Regions from separate parts of the Bradyrhizobium sp. HKCCYLS1011 genome, predicted to be linked through region 4. Evidence: predicted binding sites of a transcription regulator. Region 4 holds the regulator's gene; each other region holds the start of a gene.
The links. Region 4 encodes LexA, which represses DNA repair genes until DNA is damaged. Its sites were predicted from a motif close to TGTTCNNNNTGTGTTCNG; they were not measured.
Positions count from the first base shown of each region.

Region 1: a site for LexA is predicted at 2,495-2,512, ahead of ACQR1W_RS36000 (DNA recombination protein RmuC). Genes of this name have one in related genera too.
Region 2: a site for LexA is predicted at 1,502-1,519, ahead of uvrA (excinuclease ABC subunit UvrA). Genes of this name have one in related genera too.
Region 3: a site for LexA is predicted at 2,486-2,503, ahead of ACQR1W_RS01040 (single-stranded DNA-binding protein). Genes of this name have one in related genera too.

Region 1 is NZ_JBNPTT010000014.1:124,567-128,776, reverse strand. Features, by position in the region: gene ACQR1W_RS36010 (AmpG family muropeptide MFS transporter) at 1-758, opposite strand, end outside; gene ACQR1W_RS36005 (GIY-YIG nuclease family protein) at 849-1,148, opposite strand; gene ACQR1W_RS36000 (DNA recombination protein RmuC) at 1,241-2,455, opposite strand; gene def (peptide deformylase) at 2,635-3,162, shown strand; gene fmt (methionyl-tRNA formyltransferase) at 3,257-4,192, shown strand.
Region 2 is NZ_JBNPTT010000001.1:214,639-218,848, reverse strand. Features, by position in the region: gene ACQR1W_RS01025 (outer membrane protein) at 1-370, shown strand, start outside; gene ACQR1W_RS01020 (outer membrane protein) at 659-1,312, shown strand; gene uvrA (excinuclease ABC subunit UvrA) at 1,643-4,210, shown strand, end outside.
Region 3 is NZ_JBNPTT010000001.1:219,818-224,027, reverse strand. Features, by position in the region: gene ACQR1W_RS01050 (AraC family transcriptional regulator) at 1-804, opposite strand, end outside; gene ACQR1W_RS01045 (SDR family oxidoreductase) at 915-1,667, shown strand; gene ACQR1W_RS01040 (single-stranded DNA-binding protein) at 1,836-2,330, opposite strand; gene ACQR1W_RS01035 (outer membrane protein) at 2,804-3,556, shown strand; gene ACQR1W_RS01030 (outer membrane protein) at 3,764-4,210, shown strand, end outside.
Region 4 is NZ_JBNPTT010000009.1:4,841-9,050, reverse strand. Features, by position in the region: gene ACQR1W_RS27550 (hypothetical protein) at 1-156, shown strand, start outside; gene ACQR1W_RS27545 (hypothetical protein) at 343-591, opposite strand; gene ACQR1W_RS27540 (hypothetical protein) at 667-1,107, opposite strand; gene lexA (transcriptional repressor LexA) at 1,384-2,082, opposite strand; gene ACQR1W_RS27530 (molybdopterin molybdotransferase MoeA) at 2,258-3,469, opposite strand; gene ACQR1W_RS27525 (LysR substrate-binding domain-containing protein) at 3,587-4,210, opposite strand, start outside.

The DNA of each region.
Region 1 (4,210 bases), on a different contig from region 4:
GCGCCGCTGGCGGCGTGGATCACGCGGACGATTGCGGTGTCTGCTGCGGTAGCGGCCTCGGCCTGCTTGGATTGCGCGGGTTCGGTCGCGAGCAGTGCGGTGACGGTGCCGATCAGCACCAGCCCGGCCATGACGATGTAGCCCCACATCCACGACGACGGTCGCGGCAGGCCGCTGCTCTCGAATGCCGAGACGACGACGAGCGCGCCGGCGGTCGAGACCAGCATGCCGATGCGGTAGGCGGCGACATAAGCCGCCATGCCTGCGGCCTGCTCGCTCTCGGGCAGGCTCTCGACCCGGAAGGCGTCGACCACGATGTCCTGGGTCGATGAGGTCGCAGCGACCAGGAGCGCCGCGAGCGCAACCATGAACGGCGCGCGGGCAGGATCGGTCAGGGCCAACAGCCCGATCGATCCGATCAGCAGCATTTGCGCAAACACCAGCCAGCCGCGGCGGCGGCCGAACGCGGCGGTGAACAGCGGTAGATGCAGCGCGTCGACCAGCGGCGCCCACAGGAACTTCAGTGTGTACGGAGTTCCGACCAGAGCGAAGAGTCCGATGGTGCCGAGATCGACGCCGACCTCGCGCATCCAGATCTGCAAAGTCGAGCCGGAGAGTGCCAGCGGCAGGCCGGAGGAGAAGCCCAGGAACAGCACGATCAAGACGCGCGGCTGCAGGTAGACGGCCACGCTCTCGCGCCAGGTGGGGGACTTGGCGGGAGTTGTCGCCGATTTGGATGTCAGTTCTGGAGCAACCATGAAGTGGTGGTAGCAGATTTCGACCGAGCCACAAGCAAAGCTGTCATCGCCCGGCTTGACCGGGCGATCCAGTATTCCAGAGGCTTATCTTTAGACTCCCGCGATCTGCGGATAGAGATCGATCCAGTTGGGATTGTCTTTCTCGATCAATGTAATCTTCCAGGCTCGCTGCCATTTCTTCAACCGCTTCTCGCGGTGGATCGCATGTTCGATCTGCTCGAAAACTTCGAAGTATACGAGCCGAGCGACCCCGTAGCGCTTCGTAAAGCTGTCGGACATTTGCGATCTATGCTCGGCAACACGACGGATGAGATCGTTCGTGACGCCAATATACAGCGTGCCGCCGACGTGGCTTGCGAGTATGTAGACGTAGAAGCTGCGTTCGCTCATCTACGGCCTCTGGGATACTGGATCGCCCGGTCAAGCCGGGCGATGACGACCATTGCTGAAGAGGCTGCTTTTGCTCCAAAAAAGAAGCCGCCTTACTCCCCCGCCTGCATCCGTCCCGCCAGCGGGAACAGGTCGGGTGCCGCGCCCGGCGCAGCCACGATCCGTGGCGCTTCGACCGGGGCGTCGGCCTTGCTGAAATCGAGCTCCTCGATGCGGCCGGCGCGCTTCTCGATCTTGTCGGCGGAGATCAGAATTTGACGGACGTCCTCGTTGACGTCGCCGAAGTGCTTCTGCAGCTTGAGCACGCGCTCGCGCAGGCGGCCGAGGTCGTCACCGAGGTGCATCACCTCGGTGCGGATCTGGTCGGCGGCGTCGCGGATGCGTGCGTCCTTCATGATCTGCTGCATCACCTGGATCGCGAGCATCAACAGCGACGGCGACACCAGCACCACGCGGGCGCGATAGGCCTTCTGGATCACGTCGTCGAAGCCGTCATGGATCTCGGCATAGACGGATTCCGAGGGCACGAACATCAGCGCGGTATCCTGGGTCTCGCCGACAATCAGGTATTTCTCCGCGATGTCGTTGACGTGCTTCAGCACATCGGCGCGCAACCGCTGGCCGGCGAAACGCTTCTCTTCGTCGCTGCGCGCGTCGTGCAGCGCGGTTACGGCCTCGAGCGGGAATTTCGCATCGATGCAGAGCGGGCGCGCATCCGGCAGGAACACGACGCAGTCCGGCCGCTTGCCGCTCGACAGCGTGTACTGGAACGCGTAGCTCCCCTTCGGCAGCCCGTCCTGGACGATCGCCTCCATCCGCGCCTGGCCGAAGGCGCCGCGCGCCTGCTTGTTGGCGAGCACGTCGCGCAGCGTCGTCACCTGCGTGGTCAGCTCGGTCAGGTTCTTGTGCGCATGGTCGATGATGCCGAGCCGCTCATGCAGCACGCGCAAGGACTCCATCGTGTGGCGCGTGGTCTGCTCCATCGACTGGCCGACGCGGTGAGTCACGGAATCCAGCCGGTCGTTGACGGTGCGCGCGAGCTCGGTCTGGCGGCCGGCAAGCACCTGCGCCATCGCGTCCACCCGCCCCGACGCCTCGCTCTGGGCCCGCAGCATCTCGGACAGGCGCTGCTCCAGGTCGTCGGCGCGCATCGCTTGCATCGTTGCAAGCTCGGCCCCGCGCCGGCCGGAGCGGGCCACCACCAGTGCGATCACAACGAGCAGCAGTAGCACCAGCGCGCCGAAGCCGGTCAGCGCGTCAAAGGCTCGGACCGGCAGGTTGCCGATCACGAAAACGACGGGGTTCATCGGGGTCATAGGCCCAATCTATCAGATTCGCGGATAAGCAGGAACAAAATAAGAACATTTATGGTTAACGAACCGTTGAGATTCATGGTTAACGCTGACCTAAAATTCGTCGCTCGGGGACGGCCCGATGGGCGGCGTTCAGATTGACCGCGTGCTGCGGCGCGCTTAAATCGCGCGCCATGGCCCTCAGAGAAATCATCATCCTGCCGGACAAACAGTTGCGGCTGGTGTCCACACCTGTCGAGAAGGTAACGCCGGAGATCCGGCAGCTGGTCGACGACATGTTCCAGACCATGTACGACGCGCCCGGGATCGGGCTCGCGGCGATCCAGGTCGCGCAGCCGGTGCGCGTCATCACCATGGATCTCGCCAAGCGCGACGAGAACGGCGAAGGCAAGGCCGAGCCGCGGGTCTTCATCAATCCGGAGATCCTGTCCAAGTCCGACGAACTGTCGGTCTATCAGGAAGGCTGCCTGTCGATCCCCGAATATTACGAGGAGGTCGAGCGGCCCGCGCGGGTGCGGGTGCGCTTTACCGATCTGGACGGCAAGGTGCATGAGGAGGATGCCGAAGGCCTCTATGCCACCTGCATCCAGCACGAGATCGATCACCTCAACGGCGTGCTCTTCATCGACTATCTGTCGAAGTTGAAGCGCGACCGCGTGATGAAGAAGTTCGCCAAGGCCGCCAAGCGGGCGGCGGAGTAATGAACAGGGCGAGCTCGATCGGCCCGCGCGGTCGGCTCTCTCCCCCTTGTAACCCTCCCCCACAAGGGGGGAGGGAACGCATCGAGCAAGCAGCATGCCCCTTCGCCTGATCTTCATGGGCACGCCGGATTTCGCCGTGCCGACCTTGCGCGAACTCGCCGCTCACGGCCACGAGATCGCGGTCGTCTATACTCGCGCGCCGAAGCCGGGCGGCCGCCGCGGGCTGGCGCTGCAGCCGACTCCGGTGGAGCAGGAGGCGCAGCGGCTGGGTATTCCTGTGCTCACGCCGAAGACGCTGAGAACGGACGAGGCGCTCGCAGAATTTCGCGCGCACAATGCCGATGCCGCCGTCGTCGTGGCCTATGGCATGATCCTGCCGCAGCCGATTCTCGATGCCCCCAGGCTCGGCTGCTACAATTTGCATGCCTCGCTGTTGCCGCGCTGGCGCGGCGCGGCGCCGATCAACCGCGCCATCATGGCAGGCGATGCCGAGACCGGCGTGATGGTGATGAAGATGGATGTCGGCCTCGACACCGGCGATGTCGCCATGGGTGAGCGCCTCGCGATATCAGATGCGATGACGGCCTCCGACCTGCATGACCAGCTCGCTGCAATCGGCGCCGGGCTGATGGCGCGGGCGATGGCGGCCTTGGAGCGCGGTGCGCTGACGCTGACCAGGCAGCCTGAGGATGGCGTCACCTACGCGGCCAAGATCGAGAAGGCCGAAGCCAAAATCGACTGGGCGAAGCCCGCGCATGCGGTGCTGCGCCACATCCATGGCCTGTCGCCGTTTCCCGGCGCCTGGAGCGAGGTCGAGGTGGACGGCGAGGCGGTGCGGGTGAAGATCCTGCGCTGCACGCTCTCCGCCGGCGCCGGCACGCCGGGCGAGGTGCTCGAGGACCAATTGACCATCGCCTGCGGCGAAGGCGCGATCCGCATCGTCGAACTACAACGAGCCGGCAAGGCGCCGATGCAGGCCGCTGATTTCCTGCGCGGTACGCCATTGAAGCGCGGCGCCAGCTTTTCTTAAGACTGTCATACCCCGCGC
Region 2 (4,210 bases), on a different contig from region 4:
GACCGATGCGATCGGCCTGTTCACGGTCCAGGGCGGCTATGCCTGGGACAATGTGCTCTGGTACGTGAAGGGCGGCGCGGCCGTCACCCACAACAAGTACCGCGGCTTGGCCACCCTGACCGGCGCCGAACTCGATTCGGCAAGCGAGTCGCGCTGGGGCGGCACCGTCGGCACCGGCGTTGAATATGCTTTCGCCCCGAACTGGTCGGTGGCGGTCGAATACGACCACCTCTTCATGGGCAGCCGCGACATCAACTTCCCCGCCACCGCGTTTGCCAACGCCCGCACCGATACGATCAAGCAGAGCGTCGATCTCGCAACCGTGCGCGTCAATTACCGCTTCGGCGGGGCGGCGCTGACGCGATACTGATCTGCCACGCGGCGCGATCGAACCTGAAGGCCGGCCCTGCGCCGGCCTTTTTATTGTCCGTGACAACCGCGTTTTTCCGGACACAGTTGGAACAAGTGATTGAACGGCCACCTCTTTTTGAATCGGTTCCCAAATCCGTGCTTTCGCCCCGACTGTGGCTCTGAGGTGACGGTATTTCGCCCGGACCTCGGTTATGAGGGCCTCGTCAATCTGAACGGGTACGTTCTGGTCGCGTGACAGGACTTGCAAGCGCGGCGAGAGCGACGAGGAAGAATGGGACTGGAAATCATGAAGAAACTTCTGCTGACGACTGTGGCCTTTGCCGCGCTGGGAATGGCTCCTGCCGTCGCTGCCGATCTCGCCGCGCGCACCTACACCAAGGCGCCGGTTATGGCCCCGCTGCCGACCTGGGCCGGCTTCTACATCGGCGCCATGGGCGGCTACGCCACCACGGACAACGGCGGCATTCTCAGCCCGAAGGGCGGTTTCGCGGGCGGCACCTTGGGCTACAACTGGCAGACCGCAAACTGGGTGTACGGCCTTGAGGCCGATGCCGCCTGGGCCGACATCAACGACTCCGTTGCGGGCGTTGTCCCCGGCTTCGGTGCCGTCAGCGTCGGAAGCAAGGTCGATGCAACCGGTACGGTCCGCGGCCGCCTCGGCTACGCGTTCGGCAACGTCCTGCTGTACGGCACCGCTGGTTACGCCTGGGCCGACAACAAGATCACGCTCTCCGCGCTCGGCGTGAGCGCGTCCGACTCGCAGTTCCTGAGCGGCTGGACCGCCGGCGCTGGCGCCGAGTTCCTGATTGCTCCGAAGTGGTCGATCAAGGCCGAATACCTCTACAAGAGCTTCGGCGGCAAGACCTACTTCAACGGTGCGCTGCCGACCGGCGACCTCAACCTGCACACCGTGCAGGTCGGCGTGAACTACCACTTCTAAGACCGACGGGCCTTCTGGGCCACCTGCAAAGCCTCCGCTCTCGCGAGCGGAGGCTTTTTCTTTACCGCTCCTGCTCTTGTGCTCTTGTCTTGTGCTCCTGGCACCTGTTCGGCGCCGGCCTGCTGACAGGCGCTGCCATTCCGTCTGCGCATTGTTGATGATTCGATTCGCGCACTGGAAATTCGCCGCCGTTCTTCCTACGTTCCTAGCCTACCTTTCTCCCTTGGCGTCCGATGGCCGGTTCCCGGCGGAGCGCGCCTGAACCGAAAGGCGCGCTAGTCTGCGCGCCGCCAACAATGGCGCTGGACCGGCGCCGTGGGACGAATCGCGATGGATGAAGTGCTCAAGGCCAAGCAACGTGCGCAAGCCAATCAGTCGAGCCTGCGCGCCATCACCATCAGAGGCGCGCGCGAGCACAATCTCAAGAACATCGACGTCGAGATTCCGCGCGATAGGCTCGTCGTGTTCACCGGCCTGTCCGGCTCCGGCAAATCCTCGCTCGCCTTCGACACCATCTATGCTGAGGGCCAGCGCCGCTACGTCGAATCGCTCTCGGCCTATGCGCGCCAGTTCCTGGAGATGATGCAGAAGCCGGACGTCGATCAGATCGACGGCCTATCGCCTGCGATCTCGATCGAGCAGAAGACGACCTCGAAGAACCCGCGCTCAACCGTCGGCACCGTCACCGAGATCTACGACTACATGCGCCTGCTCTGGGCGCGCGTCGGCGTGCCCTACTCGCCGGCGACCGGGCTGCCGATCGAGAGCCAGACCGTGTCTCAGATGGTCGATCGCGTGCTGGCGCTGCCGGAAGGCACGCGGCTTTATCTGCTGGCGCCGGTCGTGCGGGGACGCAAGGGCGAGTACAAGAAGGAGCTCGCCGAGTATCTCAAGAAGGGCTTTCAGCGCGTCAAGATCGACGGCACCTTCCACGAGCTCGCCGAGGCGCCGACGCTGGACAAGAAGTTCCCGCACGATATCGACGTCGTGGTCGACCGCATCGTGGTGCGCTCCGATATCGGCCAGCGGCTTGCGGAAAGCTTCGAGACCGCGCTGAAGCTCGCGGAGGGCTTGGCGGTGATCGAGTTCGCCGATGCGCCCACCTCCGGCGCGCCGGCCGAGGAGAAGAAGAAGACCGCCAAGATCCACGACAAGAGCGGACCCGAGCGCATCCTGTTCTCGGAAAAATTCGCCTGCCCGGTCTCCGGCTTCACCATCCCCGAGATCGAGCCGCGGCTGTTCTCGTTCAACAATCCGTACGGCGCCTGCCCCGCCTGCGGCGGGCTCGGGGTCGAGCAGCATGTCGACGCCGACCTGGTGATTCCCGACAAGGAGCTGACCTTGCGCAAGGGCGCGATCGCGCCCTGGGCCAAGTCGTCTTCGCCCTATTACCTGCAGACCCTGACGGCGTTGGCCAAGTTCTACAAATTCACCCTCGACACCAAGTGGAAGGAGCTGCCGAAGAAGGTGCAGAACGCGCTGCTGAACGGCTCCGGCGACGACGAGATCAAGTTCACCTATGAGGACGGCGTCCGCTCCTACGACACCAAGAAGCCGTTCGAGGGCGTCGTGACCAATATCGAGCGCCGCTTCCGCGAGACCGAGAGCGAATGGGCGCGCGAGGAGCTCGGCAAATATTTCAACGACGTGCCCTGCGCCGCCTGCAACGGCTACCGCCTCAAGCCCGAGGCGCTGTGCGTCAAGGTCGGCACCAAGCATATCGGCGAGATCAGCGAACTCAGCGTGAAGGCGGCCGGCGAGTGGTTCGCGAAAGTACCGGAGAGCCTCAACGCGCAGCAGGCCGAGATCGCCGCGCGCATCCTCAAGGAGATCCGCGAGCGCCTCACCTTCCTGCTCGATGTCGGCCTCAACTATCTGACCCTATCGCGCTCCTCCGGCACCTTATCCGGCGGCGAGAGCCAGCGCATCCGCCTGGCCTCGCAGATCGGCTCTGGCCTGACAGGCGTGCTCTACGTGCTCGACGAGCCCTCGATCGGTCTGCACCAGCGCGACAATGCCCGCCTGCTCGACACGCTGAAGCGCCTGCGCGACCTCGGCAACACCGTGATCGTGGTCGAGCATGACGAGGATGCCATTCGCCTTGCCGACTACGTGCTCGACATTGGTCCAGGCGCCGGCATGCATGGCGGCAACATCGTCGCCGAGGGCACGCCAGCCGAGATCATGCGCAACCCGAAATCGCTGACCGGCAAATATCTCACGGGCGAGCTCGAGGTCGCGGTGCCGGAACGGCGGCCACCGAACCATCGCCGCACCATCAAGGTGGTGAATGCGCGCGGCAATAACTTAAAGAACGTCTCGGCCGAGATTCCGCTCGGGCTGTTCACCTGCATCACCGGCGTGTCCGGCGGCGGCAAATCGACGCTATTGATCGACACGCTCTACAAGGCGATCGCGCGCAAGCTCAACGGCGCCAACGAGGCGGCCGCGCCGCATGACCGCATCGAGGGCCTGGAACATATCGACAAGATCATCGACATCGACCAGTCGCCGATCGGCCGCACGCCGCGCTCAAATCCCGCAACCTATACCGGCGCCTTCACGCCGATCCGCGAGTGGTTCGCGGGCCTGCCTGAGGCCAAGGCGCGCGGCTATGAGCCGGGCCGCTTCTCCTTCAACGTCAAGGGCGGCCGCTGCGAGGCCTGCCAGGGCGACGGCGTCATCAAGATCGAGATGCACTTCCTGCCCGACGTCTACGTCACCTGCGACGTCTGCAAGGGCAAGCGCTACAATCGCGAAACCCTGGAGGTGCTGTTCAAGGGCAAGTCGATCGCCGACGTGCTCGACATGACGGTCGAGGAAGCCGCCGAGTTCTTCAAGGCGGTGCCGCGCGTGCGCGAGACCTTCAACACCCTGCACCGGGTCGGGCTCGACTAC
Region 3 (4,210 bases), on a different contig from region 4:
TGCCACCTCGTCCATCCCGAGTTCGCGCTCACGCAGCAGTCGCCTGGCGAGCGCCATGCGCCATGCCTGGAGATACTGCATCGGGGGCAAACCCACAGTGCGACTGAACCGGGCGAAAAAGGCCGAGCGGGATAGCGCCGCTTCGGCGGCGAGCTCCGCCACCGTCCAGGGATGTTCGGGCCGCGCGTGCAACGCGCACAGCGCCGCTGCGAGGCGCTCGTCGGCAAGTCCCCGGGAGAGGCCCGGCGAAGCCGCGGTTTCGGCTCCGCACCGCAGGGCCTCGATCAGCAGCACCTCCAGCAGCCGCTCGAGAACGAGTTCGCGTGCTGGACGTTGCGCGCGCGTCTCGTCGCTGACCAGCTGCATCAGCGTGACGAGCCGGGACTGGCCGCGTACGAGCACCATCTGCGGCAACAAGGGCACAAGCAGATCGGCATTCGGCGAGCCGAAGCTACAGTGCCCGATGCGCATGCGCAGGTCGGCCGGTCCATCCTGGCGACCGACGCGGACATGGCCGTCGCTCACCTGCCTCGGGACACTGACTGAGCGGCCGGCAGGCGGATCCAGACTTTCATTGATCAGATCGCGCATGGCGGGAACGAGCACGAAGTCGCCGGCCTGCAGGACCATTGGCGGCTGCCCGTCGACCGCGACGCGGCACTCCCCGTCCAGAACCGCACAGTAGAACGGCTCCCCGGTGGCCTGACGGTGGATGCGCCATGAGCCGGCGCACTCCACCAGCTTGGAGAGGCGAGCCGCCGGCTGCAGCAGGGTGACAATCTCAGCGAGCGGATCGACGGTCATGGCAGGACGGGCATGGGAGGACTGACGCTAAAGAAACAGGGACGCTCGATCATAGTAAGTCTTGAGCGCCATCTCTAGCAATGGGCTATCCGTTTTCCGAGGAGGCTCTCATGAATACCGTCTTGATCACCGGCTGCTCGTCCGGATTTGGCCTGGAGACCGCGAAGCTGTTCCTCGAGCAAGGTTGGAACGTCGTGGCGACCATGCGCACGCCGCATCAGGAGCTGCTGCCCTCCTCCGAGCGGCTGCGCGTGCTGCCGCTTGACGTCACGAATTCCGACAGCATCGCCCAAGCGGTGAACATTGCGACGCCGATCGACGTGCTCGTGAACAATGCCGGCTTCGGCGCACCTGCGCCGGTCGAACTGACGGCGGCGGATACCGTGCAAGCGCTGTTTCAGACCAACACGATCGGCACGCTCGCGATGTGCCAGGCGGTGCTGCCGCAATTTCGCAAGCGGCGCGCAGGCGTCATCATCAATGTTACCTCGTCCGTTACGCTCAAGCCGCTGCCGATCGTGGGCGTCTACAGAGCGAGCAAGGCAGCGGTGAATGCCTTCACCGAGTCGCTCGCGGTCGAGGTAAGTCCGTTCGGAGTCCGGGTGCATCTTGTGCTGCCGGGCCGTTCGCCCGAGACGCGCTTCGGCGACAATGCCCGCCCGCACTTGCGCGGTCCGGATAATCCCGACTATGCGCCCCTGATCGAGCGCTTCGTCGCGAGCGTCCGCGACAGTTCCAGTCCAGTCACCCATGCAACTGATGTGGCCAAGGCGATCTGGCGGGCGGCCACTGAGCCAGCTGCGCCGTTGCGGCTTCCGGCCGGCGCTGACGCCGAGGCCTGGATGGCAGACGCGGACCGATGACCGAGACTACGATATCGGGGCGACGGGTGATTGCGGTCTAAGCCGGCGATCAGTCCAGTCCCAGCAGATCGGCACAACCGTGTTGACCGGCCAACACGATAAACACGGATGATGGGCAAAACCTCGCGCGAGCGCGCGAGGTCTGCCGTCGTCTCAGCTGTGAATCGATCAGAACGGAATGTCGTCGTCCATGTCGCTGTTGCGTCCGCCGCCGCCGGCCGAAGCAACCGCGCGGCGCGGCGGCGCCATCGACGGACCGCTGCTGCCGAAATCACCGCCGGGCTCATCGGCGAAGCTGCCTCCACCGCCGCCGCGGCCATCGAGCATGGTCAGCGTCGAATTGAAGCCCTGCAGCACCACCTCGGTCGAGTATTTCTCGACGCCGCTCTGGTCAGTCCATTTGCGGGTCTGCAGCGCGCCCTCGATGTAAACCTTCGCGCCCTTCTTCAGATACTGCTCGGCGACCTTGCAGAGCCCTTCGTTGAAGATCACGACGCGGTGCCACTCGGTCTTTTCCTTGCGCTCGCCGGTGGCCTTGTCGCGCCATGTCTCCGAGGTCGCGATGCTCAAATTGGCGATCGGCCGACCGTCCTGGGTGCGCCGGATCTCGGGATCCTTGCCGAGATTGCCCACCAGAATCACTTTGTTCACGCTTCCCGCCATCGCACTCTCCCGCGGTTCGAATTGCTGGACCGGTGTCCACGCCGGCCTGTCGGCATGCGGTGGCTCATCCCTTCCTCTTCGGCGGACCCTATACGCTTGCCGGCCGGGTCACCCGCCTTCTCCTAGCTTATCCACATATAGCAGCCGCGGCGAGATGTTCCAGCTTTGTTCGTCGCCTGTGTTCGCAATCGTGCGTTGAGTTCCGTCCAAAACGGAGTTGATCAAGGTTCCACTTCAGGGCGGAGATGCGGGTTCCAGGCATGCCAGAGAAACACAAGTACTATCATTAACTTATGCTAGTTTCCGACAGCCGATTTCACGGCCTCTATGTGGCTTTTGGGCGACAGTCTTTTTGGTTGAATCACGTATCCTGCTCAAGGAATGACAAGCCGCTTCGGCGGTCGTGCTGATCTGTTACTGGGCGCTTTTCGGGGGGACCGATCATGAAAGCGCGCGATGCGGGAGAACTTCCAATGAAAAAGATTATGCTTGGAGCTGTAAGCCTGATTGTCCTGGGACTGGTCACGCCCGCGAGCGCTGCCGATCTCGCTGCACGTCCCTATACCAAGGCGCCGCCAGCGCCTGCTCCCCTGCCCCCGACCTGGGCCGGGTTCTACATCGGTGTGCAAGGCGGCGGCGGCTGGGGCCGTACCAAGGAGACATTCTTCGGCGCGCCGAACACTGTGGGCTTCCTTGGCACACAGAACTACGACACCTCCGGCGGTTTCGTCGGTGGTGTGGCCGGCTACAACTGGCAGTTCGGCAACTACGTGATCGGCCTCGAGGGCGACTATCACTGGTCGGATATCAACGGCCGCTCGGCCGTAATCAACCCGGCGCTAGGCTTCGGAGATACCTATTTCACGAAAATACGGAGCTTCGGCGATATCAAGGGCCGCCTGGGTTGGGCGACCGGGCCTGCCCTGCTCTTCATCAGCGGTGGTGCCGCTGTGGGAGATCTGCAGCATCGGTATGATGCCGGTCTTAACCCGCCGAGCTTCGTCCAAAACGATTGGCGCTGGGGTTGGACCGTCGGCGTGGGCGGCGAATACATGTTCGCTCCGAACTGGTCGGCCAAGCTCGAATACAACTTCATCGATTTTGGCCGCAGCACGATCCAGTTCACACCGGTCGCGACCGATCGCTCCGAGTTCAAAGACACCGTCCACACCGTCAAGGCCGGTATTATTTGGCACTTCGGCGGCCCGGTCGTCGCCCGCTACTGATCGCGCAGCACACCCAACTCGCGCAAAAAAGGCCGGCCTCTGCGCCGGCCTTTTCATTTGGCGCCGGATTGCTCGACGGCTGGCGCTTGCTCAGCCGTTGTGGCATTTCGGTGACGGCATGTCGCAGGGAAAGCGGCTATAGAACGAGGGCGTCGGGGGGCGTTGGTGAGTGTGCGTGCGGGCGTCGGAAGGGATTTGGGGACTGCGATGCGAGGAATGCTGCTGGGGGCGGCAACCCTATTGGCGCTGGGGGCAGCGCCGGCCATCGCAGCCGATTTGCCCGCGCGCACCTACACCAAGGCGCCAGCCATGGTGGCCGCCATCTATGAATGGGGTGGGTTCTATGCCGGCCTGAACGCCGGCGGCGGCTCCGCTCACAGCTGCTGGACCAACACCGCGGCCGGAGCCTCCGAAGGCTGCCACAATGCCACCGGCGCCCTGGCGGGCGGCCAGATCGGCTATCGATGGCAGAGTGGCGGCCTCGTGTTCGGTATCGAAGCACAGGGCGACTGGGCCAACCTCAAGGGCAGCAATGCCAGCCAGGTCGTGGCCGCGACGACCAATCAGACCAAGATGAATGCCGTCGGCCTGTTCACCGGCCAGGCCGGCTACGCCTGGAACAACGTGCTGTGGTACGTGAAGGGCGGCGCAGCG
Region 4 (4,210 bases):
GACACGGCGGAGCCATCGATCAAAAAGATGTGGGAAATCGCGGCACTCCTTGAGGAGCACGGCACCGCAGTGCGGCTGCTCCGATCGAAGAACCCGGGAAAGATTGTCTATGAGGACGACTTCCAGATCGTAGTCCAGGAGTGGAGGCGTCTCTAGACCAGCACCAACGTCGGCTTCGGGTTCAAAAGCGGCGATTCGCTTCCACGTCGCTTACTTCTGGTTTCACCCCCGGAGCGGACATCATCGGAGCCGATCGAGGATGTCCGAGATGGGGCCATATCCAGTCATGCGACACGCGCGACCTATGCAGTTCGATCGGACCACAACCTCTGCGTAGAGGTGCTAGCTCTGACCGGACTCCGACGGCAGCTCGAACGTGCCGAGATGATATTCGGAGGTCTCGTCCTCCTCGTCATCGTCAGACGGGGACTGCGCTGGCGGCGGAAGTTCCACCAGCGTGAAGAGCGCATCGGGATGTCGCTGCCAGATGGCGAGATCGTCGGCCGTCACGGTCAGCCACCCGAACGTAAACATGTAACGACCGGGCTCAGTGATGCGCCCGGCCTTCTGCCAACTGATCTTGTTGACCACGGTCCACTCTCCCCCCGGCGAACCACAACTTCCGCCGAGGGCTGAATGTTCCTATTTGTTTGTCTTCGCTTCAGCTCAGGTAATCGAGATCCGTCGCACCGGCGTCACTTCGCTTCCGCTCGCTGCCTCCGTGCCCAACGGCTTGCGCTCGGCAGGCTGCTTGGCGACCGGGAGCTGCAGCACGGTCACGCGCTGTCCTTCGCAGAGCTGCGTTACCAGCACGTGGCGGCCGTCAGCGAATTCGATTGCGTCGTGATGGCGATCGGGCACGTGCTTCTCGATCGCGTTGAACTTGGCCACGCGTTCGCGGATCGTGCGCGTCCAGATCCAGCGGCTGTCGTAGCGGACGTCGTCAGCAAACGCCAATTCCGTTCCGGGCAGCATACACACGGCGACATTCGGCTCGCTCTCGGAGGCGAAGCCGCGGGTCGAAGTTCCGCGGAACGTCGTCGAGATCAGCGTTTCCCCGACCTTCGCAGGGCGGGACGCAACGGCATGCAGGCTATAGTCACACATCGGATCGCTCCTCGTTCGAGATAGCAACCCACGCTCCCCCCGGACAGGCGCAGGCCTCTATCAGAGTGGACATCAAACCCGATGTTAGCGCGTGCTTAACGGCAATTCTGCGCTGATCTGCACCGTCTACGGCCGTTCGTGATCACAACCGTTTGAGCGCATTGCTTCACTCTCAGAGCGCACAATCACCACCGTCGTCGGAGCAGGCGTCCAACGCGTCAGATCAAATCTGGTCTCGGCGCAATCGAGCCTGTGAGAAGCTCGCGCGCGAAACAATCAGTATTTTCGGTAAAGTCCGACCAGCTTGCCCTGAATCTTGACGCGGTTGGGCGGCAGGATGCGGACTTCATAAGCAGTATTGGCCGGCTCGAGCGCAATCGAAGCGCCGCGACGGCGAAAACGTTTCAGGGTGGCTTCCTCGTCGTCGATCAGGGCCACGACGATGTCGCCGGTATCGGCTGAGTCATTGCGCTGGATCAGCGCCATGTCGCCGTCGAGAATGCCGGCATCGACCATCGAGTCGCCGCGCACCTCCAGCGCATAATGCTCACCGGTGCCGAGCATGTCGGCGGGCACGCTGATGGTGTGGCTGCGAGTCTGCAAAGCTTCGATCGGCGTGCCCGCGGCAATGCGGCCCATCACCGGAACCGCGACCGGACGCTCACCGTCGTCGATCGCAGGCGTGCTGGTCCGCACCTTGCCGAGATTGCCTTCGATCACCGAGGGTGTGAAGCCGCGCCGATTGTTCGCCGCTTGCGACAGCTCGGGCAGCTTGATCACCTCGATGGCGCGCGCGCGATTGGGCAGGCGACGAATGAAGCCGCGCTCCTCGAGCGCCGTGATCAGGCGGTGGATGCCGGACTTGGAGCGCAGATCGAGTGCGTCCTTCATCTCGTCGAAGGAGGGCGGCACGCCAGCTTCCTTCAGACGTTCGTTGATGAACCGCAGAAGTTCGTACTGTTTGCGCGTCAGCATCTCGACCAGATCCCCAGGGTTGACGTGTCGTCCTTGTTCGAGACGACCTTTTTCACGGCGCCCGCAACATCTTCGAAACAAATCATGAACGGACACTATCTGTTCGATATGTGTTCTGCAATCCTTAATTTGTAGTGAAGATGGCGCGCACGATGCCTGTCAGAATCTGCCCGGTTTATTCCGGCAGACGCAGAATCTCGCAGGTGGAGCCGGCACTTGCTGCGGATGCAAAAGCGGGGCGGATCACCAAAGCCTGGGACAGCGCGAGATTTCCGAGCAGCGAGGAGTCCTGATGCGTGACGGGAGTGGCGACCAGCGTGCCGTCTTCGCGCTCTTCGAGTCGCGCGCGCAAATAGTCCTCGCGGACGTCATTGGCGCCGAGGTCGCGGCCGAGCAGAGCGGTCTCGCGGGCGGGGTGGATCTGCGCCAGCCCCAACAGCTTCCGAATCAGCGGCACCAGAAACAACAGGCTGCAGACATAGGAGGAGACGGGATTGCCGGGCAGACCGATCACGCGCATAGCGCCGAGGCGCCCATGCATCATCGGCTTGCCCGGGCGCATCGCGATCTTCCAGAACGCCATCTCCACGCCTTCAGCATCCAGCCCCTGCTTGACCAGGTCGTGATCGCCGACCGAAGCGCCGCCGGTCGTGATCAGGATGTCGGCTTGCGCCTCGCGCGCGCGGCGAATGCCGGCGACCGTCGCGTCCAAGGTATCCGCGGCGATGCCGAGGTCGATCGGTTCTGCGCCTTCGGCGCGCGCCAGCGCGCGCAGAGCATAGCCGTTGGAGTAGACGATCTGCCCAGGCTCGGGGCTGGAGCCCGGCATCACCAGCTCGTCGCCGGTGGCGAGCAGCGCCACCTTCGGCCGGCGGCGCACCGGAAGCTCCGGATAGTTCATGCTGGCTGCGAGCGACAGGTCGCGATCGCTCAGGCGGCGCCCGGACTGGAGCAGCACGTCGCCCTCGCGGAAATCCGCACCCGCGGGACGGATGTGGCGGCCCTGTCTGGCCGCTTCGGTGAGGGTGACGTGATCGCCGTCAGCGATGGTGTCTTCCTGGATTACGACCGCATCGGCCCCGTCAGGCACCACGCCGCCGGTGAAGATGCGCGCGGCTTCGCCCGCTCTGAGCGCACGTTCGAACGGCCGACCGGCCGCGATCTCGCCGATCACCTTGAGCCGCGCCTGCGCGCGGTCGGCATCCGCGGCGCGGACCGCATAGCCGTCCATCGCCGACATCGCCTGCGGCGGCTGCGTGCGCAGCGCGGCGACATCGCGCGCCAGCACCCGATGATAGGCCTGGTCCAGCGCGATCTGCTCCTCGGGCAGCGGGACGGCGCCGTCGAGGACCAGGGCCAGAGCTTCGGAGACCGGCATCAGCGCCATGAGAGTTCCTTCCGGGAGGAGCCGGCGCAGCGCCGACCGAATTCGCCTTCTAACCGAAGCTCTAACGCAAGGCCAAGCGCTTCGGCTGCGAGGCGGTCGCGGCAGAGTGATCGGTTGCTATCCGGCCACCGCGCGACAGGCGGCGCGCTCTGTCGTCTGCAGGATCTCGGCGACCAGGGTCCTGAGCCAGACCGAGGCCGCATCGCGATCGAGCTGCAGCGGCCAGACCATGGAGACTGCCGGCAGTCGCAGCTTCAAGGGGACCGGGCTGAGCGTCAGGCCGAAGCGCGGCCCGTAAAGCCGCGCCATGCGCGCCGGTATCGTCGTGATCACGGGCGAGGCGGCGACGGTCGCCAGCACGCTCAGAAATTCCGAGGACGCCGCCACCACGTTCAGCTCGGTCCCGATCTCATCCAGTGCGGCGGCGAAGCACCCCTGCAGGCTGTTGGTGAACGTGACCAGCACCTGCGGCAGCGCCATGTAATCGGCAAGCGCGATCGGCGCCTTCACCGGCACGCGGTTGGGGTTGAAGGCGCAGCTCAGCGCCTGCTCGAACAGGAACTGCGACTTGTGCCGCTGCACCTCGGCCTCGAAACAGCCGACGGCGAGATCCAGCGATCCCTCGTCGAGCAGGCGGTGAACCTGGTCTCGTTCCGCCGGCTGGCTGATCAGCCGCAAGCCAGGGGCGGCGCGGCGGAGCGCCGCCGTGAGTTCGGGGATCAGCAAGAGCTCCACCTCGCT